DNA from 3 places in the Solibacillus isronensis genome. Region 2 is predicted to be linked to each of the others. Evidence: riboswitches for the same ligand, from Rfam matches in the RefSeq annotation. Region 2 holds a riboswitch; each other region holds the start of a gene.
The links. Region 2 has a riboswitch for thiamine pyrophosphate ahead of tenA (thiaminase II). Riboswitches for the same ligand answer to the same signal wherever they lie in the genome.

Region 1: linked by a shared signal. The riboswitch ahead of thiT (energy-coupled thiamine transporter ThiT) and the one ahead of tenA (thiaminase II) in region 2 are both predicted to bind thiamine pyrophosphate.
Region 3: linked by a shared signal. The riboswitch ahead of thiW (energy coupling factor transporter S component ThiW) and the one ahead of tenA (thiaminase II) in region 2 are both predicted to bind thiamine pyrophosphate.

Annotation. Positions count from the first base shown of each region.
Region 1 covers NZ_JAMBOC010000004.1:44,998-47,201, reverse strand. The annotation lists gene M3166_RS15185 (AAA family ATPase) at 1-269, shown strand, start outside; gene M3166_RS19405 (hypothetical protein) at 320-451, opposite strand; gene M3166_RS15180 (DUF4870 domain-containing protein) at 520-852, opposite strand; TPP riboswitch at 968-1,076, shown strand; gene thiT (energy-coupled thiamine transporter ThiT) at 1,207-1,773, shown strand; gene map (type I methionyl aminopeptidase) at 1,961-2,204, shown strand, end outside.
Region 2 covers NZ_JAMBOC010000001.1:237,005-239,208, reverse strand. The annotation lists gene thiM (hydroxyethylthiazole kinase) at 1-550, opposite strand, end outside; gene tenA (thiaminase II) at 528-1,220, opposite strand; TPP riboswitch at 1,296-1,394, opposite strand; TPP riboswitch at 1,461-1,559, opposite strand; gene M3166_RS01130 (NAD(P)H-dependent flavin oxidoreductase) at 1,697-2,204, opposite strand, start outside.
Region 3 covers NZ_JAMBOC010000002.1:152,518-154,721, reverse strand. The annotation lists gene M3166_RS12500 (VOC family protein) at 1-275, shown strand, start outside; gene thiW (energy coupling factor transporter S component ThiW) at 375-881, opposite strand; TPP riboswitch at 969-1,057, opposite strand; gene M3166_RS12490 (cupin domain-containing protein) at 1,167-1,739, opposite strand; gene M3166_RS12485 (nucleotidyltransferase) at 1,818-2,204, opposite strand, start outside.

The DNA.
Region 1 (2,204 bases), on a different contig from region 2:
CACTTTCATTAGCTTTAGGAATGGCCGATGTTATTCAAAGTGTTCAAGGAAGTGTGCATATCGATACGATGTTTATTGATGAAGGATTCGGTACTTTGGATGAGGAAGCGTTAAGAAGAGCGATCGATATATTAATCGATCTTCAGCAAACAGGGCGCTTAATCGGCGTCATTTCCCATGTGGCCGAATTAAAAGCAGCAATGCCAGCTATTTTGCAAGTACAAAAGCTAAAAGAAGGCTACAGTAAAACTGAGATTATTATTAAGTAAGAAAAAAAACACATTTCCCTCCAGTTAAAGTGGGAAATGTGTTTTTTGCGTCAACGTTTTGGAGTTCGTCGTGAAGTTGCTGGTTGGGGTGTAGTTTTTTTGTTGTCCATCATTTTTTTAATGATCGGATACACGATTGGTCCATATTTAATTGCTGTTTTAATGAGTTTTTTTAATTTCATTAGTAAACACTCCTTAACGAATACATTTCGTATAAAAAATATACCCAAAGATGGAGCGTTCATAAACATTAACGTAAAACTTTAATCGCTTGAGCTAAATTCCATATCGCCAGGATAAACGTAATAACAACTAAAAAAATAAATCCGATAAAATGCGAACTAATAAAAAAGTCCTGAATGCTCAAGGTCAAAGTGTCATTCCAGGAAAGAACGGAAGTGAAAAAGTAAATCATATAAAAAATCCCTAACAGTATCGGTATGAGTTGGGTAATAAAAGCTTTTTTAGAATGGCCTTTAACGGCATCATCTTTCGTAACAATAAATATAATTAACGGTAAAATAAACGGTGCAAAATAAAAGCTCAAATAGCTCAGTGCACTTAAACCTTTCGATTGATCCATTATTTATCACTCCTTCGTATCTAGTATATGTAATTCTATTACGTTTCAAAATAATAGCTGTTGAAAGTTGTAAAAATATTCGTTACAATGAGCATGTTCAAACAATAAAAATTAGATGTACCACAAGGGGTGCCGAGAAAGTCGGCTGAGATTGTGCACGGGATTGCACTGACTCTTTGAACCTGTAAGTTAGCACTTGCGTAGGGATGTGGATAGAATCCGACTGTTCAAACGATAGTCAGGCTTTTGTCCTGATTATCGTTTTTTACTTTTTCTAAATACCTAGAAGAAGTAAAAGTTCCATTCTATCCCTCTTCACTTTTGTTACATCGGATAAAAGAAAGGGGCATTGTTATGGACAGAAAGAAATTATTGATGATGGTGGAGATAGCGATATTTGCTGCCATCGGACTTGTGTTGGATCAAGTATCATTTAAAATGTGGGCACAAGGCGGGTCAATCAGCTTTGTTATGGTACCGATCATGTTAATGGCCATTCGTTGGGGATTAACAGCAGGACTTGCAACAGGCTTGCTGATCGGCGTGATGCAAATGATGTTCGGTGCATACATTGTACACTGGCTTCAGGCTATTTTAGATTACGGCCTTGCATTTACAGTAGTAGGGTTAGCGGCAATTGTAAGAAAGCCGTTATTAGAGGCTGCACAATCGCTCAATAAAGTGAAAATGGCATTTTATATCGTCATTGGGGCACTTATAGGTGGTGCTTTAAGATTTGTATCGCACTTGCTTGCAGGTGTCGTGTTCTTTAAAGAATATGCAGGCGATGATAATGTATGGGCCTATTCAATTATCTACAACAGTACTTATATGGTACCTGCTACTATACTTACGGCAATTATCGCAGTTGTTTTATTCACATCTGCACCTCGTTTACTGCAAAAAGTAAAAACAACATAACGAATAGAAAACTCAAAGCTTGCAGTGAGGAATACTTTTCCTGCTGCAAGTTTTTTCATATTAATAGTAGAAAGTTGTACTAAATTAGTAATTAAACGGCAAATTTTAAAATCCTTGAACAATTACAACCGATTTTAAGTATGCTATAGTTAAGGATAGACATTGTTTAAGAGGAAGGAAGTTACACATGATTGTTACTACTCAAGAAGAAATCCAGGCGTTTAAAAAAATTGGACGCATTTGTGCTGAAATTCGTGAGGCGATGAAAGCTGCGACAGTACCTGGCGTGACAACGAAAGAATTAGATGAAATTGCAGGCCGTATGTTTGCGGAAGCAGGCGCGGTTTCGGGTCCTAAAGGTGAATACGATTTTCCGGGATATACATGCATTTCAGTAAATCACGAAGTTGCACATGGTATTCCAGGTAACA
Region 2 (2,204 bases):
TTGTCACCTTTTCATGACCACCCTCTACAAATTCCACTCTTATCCCATCAGTAATAACATCTTGTTCTCCTGTTACGATCACAATACATTGATAGTTATTAGCCAACTTTTTGGCAGTCACTGCAACATCGATATCTCCTTTGCCACTATCCACACCTTTAGACGCCCAATTTACTCCCGCCAGAGCCGCCATTTCTCCAATATTGCAACGGATTACATTAATCTTTAAAAGGTCGAGCAATTGTTGTGCTGTCTCCGCTCGAAACTTCGTTGCCCCTACACCTACTGGATCAAAAACAAGCGGAGTATTATGCATGTTTGCGCTAAGTCCTGCTTTCTTCATCGACTCTATTGTCCGTTCATTCAAAGTGCCCATATTTAAAAGCAAAGCATTGGCCTGGGCAGCCATTTCCCCCACTTCTTCTATTGCATCCGCCATTACTGGTGAAGCACCCACCGCCAGCAAACCATTCGCTGTAAAGTTTGCGACGACATAATTTGTAATGCAATGTACTAACGGTTGATTTTTATGAATTACTTGCAGACTCATTTATATACACCCCTTGTTCCCAGCTTTGCTTTGTCCAAGGCATCTCCCAGAACATCCATTCGTAATAACAGCTTTTCTTAAAATGCTCCTGCAATACTTTTAGCTTTGCAGGTTGTTCTTCCGCATATCGATCCAGCATCGATTTTTGTACTTCAATATTTTGAAGCATCTCCTCGGAAGCATATAATGCAATCCACTGTTCATAAAGAGGGACATTCGGGCATGCATCTTTTAACCTTTGCCCAATCTCCTGATACAGCCATGGGCATGGCAGGATTGCCGCAAATGCTTCTGCTACATCTCCGTTATGCACTGCATTATACATATGGCTTACATAGTTATAGGCTGCTGGAGCCGGTTCGAATTGTTCCAAATCATCCGCTGTCACACCTAATTCTTTAAACGTTGTACGGTGTAACTCCAGCTCTGCGTCATGAATAAATTTTGCTGTTTGCAGAAAATATTGAACATCGTCATCCGTAGTCGCTTTTGCAGCTGCAAGAGCAAGAACTTTCGTATAATGTTTTAAATAATATGCATCCTGCAGCATATAAAACTTAAACTTTTCAAGCGGTAAACTCCCATCTGCAATCCCTTGTACAAAAGGATGATAGAAGCTAGCCTCCCAATAAAAATCCGTTTCTTTCCTTACCTTTTCACAAAATCCCATTGTTACTCCTCCTTTTTGTTGGCGGAAGCACAAAAAAGACGCCTCAATATAGAGAGACGTCCCCAAAAAGTGTACGTACCACTTTTCATTGCTCCCTACGTCCGTATTAACGGCCAGGTTCCAAGGGTCAGGTTTTAACCTTCTCAACACTGCTGTGTCCCCCCGCAAATCAAATGCTTGTGTATTTGCAAAAGAAAGACTCCACGTAAAAGATACGCGGAGCCAAAGTAAGTACATATGTATAGCGTGTACTTTGCTCCCTACGTCCGTATTAACGGCCAGGTTCTAAGGGTCAGGTTTTAACCTTCTCAACACTGATGTGTCCCCCCGCAAATGCATTTAATTACCCCGAGTGTAACAAATTAATTCGAACCGGGCAAGTGAATTCACAAAATTACGAAATTAATAGTTCAATAACAAATTCACAAAATAGCGCATCGTTAGTAGAAATTTTGTTACTAATGATGCGCTGACATCTATTGTAAATGGGTTACTGCAGATCTTTTACCAGTCAGTTCCTGATAAGCCTGAGCATATTCCTCGGCCAGTTTATCGACATATTGTTTTGTGGAAGTAATCTCTTTAATCGCGCCAATTCCTTGCCCGCTGCCCCAAATATCTTTCCAGGCTTTTGCGGTATTATCATTAAAGTTCATTGCTGAAGGATTACTTTCTTTTAAATTACTCGGGTCCATCCCCGCGTTCATGATAGAACCTTTCAAATAATTCCCGTGGATTCCTGTAAATAAATTGCTGTATACAATATCTTCTGCAGTACTATCAACAATCATCTGTTTATATTCTTGACGAGCAAACGCTTCTTCGGTCGCGATGAATGGTGAACCGATATAGCCAAAATCAGCCCCCATCGCCTGTGCAGCCAATACCGAATGTCCTCGTGCGATTGATCCTGATAAAGCTAATGGACCGTCAAACCATTCACGGATTTCCTGTACGAGCGCAAATGGGCTTTGCTGACCTGCA
Region 3 (2,204 bases), on a different contig from region 2:
AAGGCGGAGATGAAGGGAAAGTTATGCAAGCAACTTTTTCGATAAAAGGTCAGGAATTTATGTGCATTGACAGCAATTTAAAACATGAGTTTGACTTCACACCGTCATTTTCTATTTTTATTACATGTGATACAGAAGAAGAAATCAATCATCTTTATGAAAAACTGCTTGAAGGCGGCCATCCACTAATGCCAATCGGTGATTACGGTTTCAGTAAGAAATTCGGCTGGTTAAATGACCGTTACGGCGTGTCATGGCAAATCAATTTAGCTTAATAAATGTACCGGGTGTCATGAGTCGATACCCGGCGCTTCATTTTCTAATATATTTTAAAGTCTTCTAATAATAAATCCCTTGCGTTCAACGCCAGCTACTCAACCGGCATTCTGATAAAGCATCCCGCCAAACGCCCTGTTTCTCACCATAATCTTCAGCAAGCCATAGCCTAAAAGCGCACCCGCAAACGAACTCATCATAAATGCCGGGACAAAACCGAACAGTGCCGCTTCCTGACCTAAAAATAAAATCGCAATCGGATAAGTAGCCATCGCACCGAGCAACCCTGTCCCAATCACTTCACCTACAGCTGCAAACGCCAACTTCTTCGTTTTCGCAAACAAAAATGCAGCGAGAAGTGCGCCAATCATACTCCCCGGATAGGCAAAGATACTGCCTGTCCCCATCAAATTTCTTAACGTCGATGTAAGAAACGCCTGTAATACCGCATACCATGGACCGAGCAGTACCGCCGATACGACATTGGCAAAGTGCTGAATCGGAAAAATTTTTGCAAAACCTAATGGGATATACACCAAACTGCTGAGAATCGTCGTAATCGCTGCGATAATCGCGGAATATGTAAGTTTTCTCGTTTTATTCATTTCTACCATCCTTTATAATAATTTTTGCAACAAAAAAACCACTTTCAATTAAGAAAGTGGTATCGTAGCCTATACAAAAATAAAAATAGGGGATCGACACTACTTTCCTACGCTAGTATTACCTAGATCAGGTGCAAAGGGTACTTCTCAGCCAAAAGGCGCCCCTAGTAGTTTTATGAGCAGATCATCTGCTTCCAATATTAGGTTAATTTCACAATTATCATAACACGGCCGTTTCATTATGCAAATGCATTTTCTAAATTTGATTCCTTTGACCGAGAAAAACTACTGCTCATACCCGCCGCCATAATTACCGGGTTGGGCATGTTGCCAAGGGTTTGGCGGACCGATGAAAGTATTCGGTCTGACAGGAGCAATTGCCTGCTGCCATAAATTTTCGTTCATGCCATACGTATGGGCCATAATATTTGCTGGTGTCAGCTTAAGGAGGTCGGAACCTAAAATGACTTCCGGTGTCGGAGCATTAAAAATGGCAAGCAGATGCGTGTTGTTTTGCGTAGCGACTTCGTAATGCCACCACCCTTGAGGAACGTTCGCTACTTGACCGGGGGTAATCGGAAAATGCATCAGCTGTTTCGTAAACGGATTCAAAATCGAAACAATCGCACTCCCCGCAATACAGTAAACAAGTTCCGCCGCATTTTGGTGGTAGTGCGGTTCAATCACATTATTGGCACTCAAATAAATATCAAGCAGCGATATATTATCCAGTGTATTTAACTGGTTGACGCCCATTACATTAATAAAATTTTGCTGGTCTTTAACGAACAACGGGTTTTTATTAAGGTCGAATGTAAACTGGGGTTGCACTGATGTATAATCTTGATTCGGATTCAATAGTTCACCTCTTTTTTATTGTAGTTAAAATATGCAATAATTTACCAGTGTGTGCCTATGTCGTTAGTAGCCATCCATTTAAAAATACACATACAACGCATTGATTAATGTGAAAATTAAAATAAACAGGGTAGCACCACATACAATAATTTCTGTAAAGTGGACGAACATGACTCTTTCATAACTTAACTCAGCTTTACGAAAACCAAAGAAATTCCCATGACTGATAATATAAATAAACGTACTCACGACCATTAAGGAAGACATTAAAAATGAAATTGTTGGCAAAGAAGTAACGTAGCGCGAGTTGCCCCCTGTTTCCATATAGAGCGGAATATCCAACCTCTTGCTTAACACAAAACTGACAATGACCAGGATGTAGATAATAAGCGAAATATTAAAGGGATGTTTGCGGTAATCGATCAGATCAAGCATCATTTTTGTCTTCCCTTTATACTCCCAGTC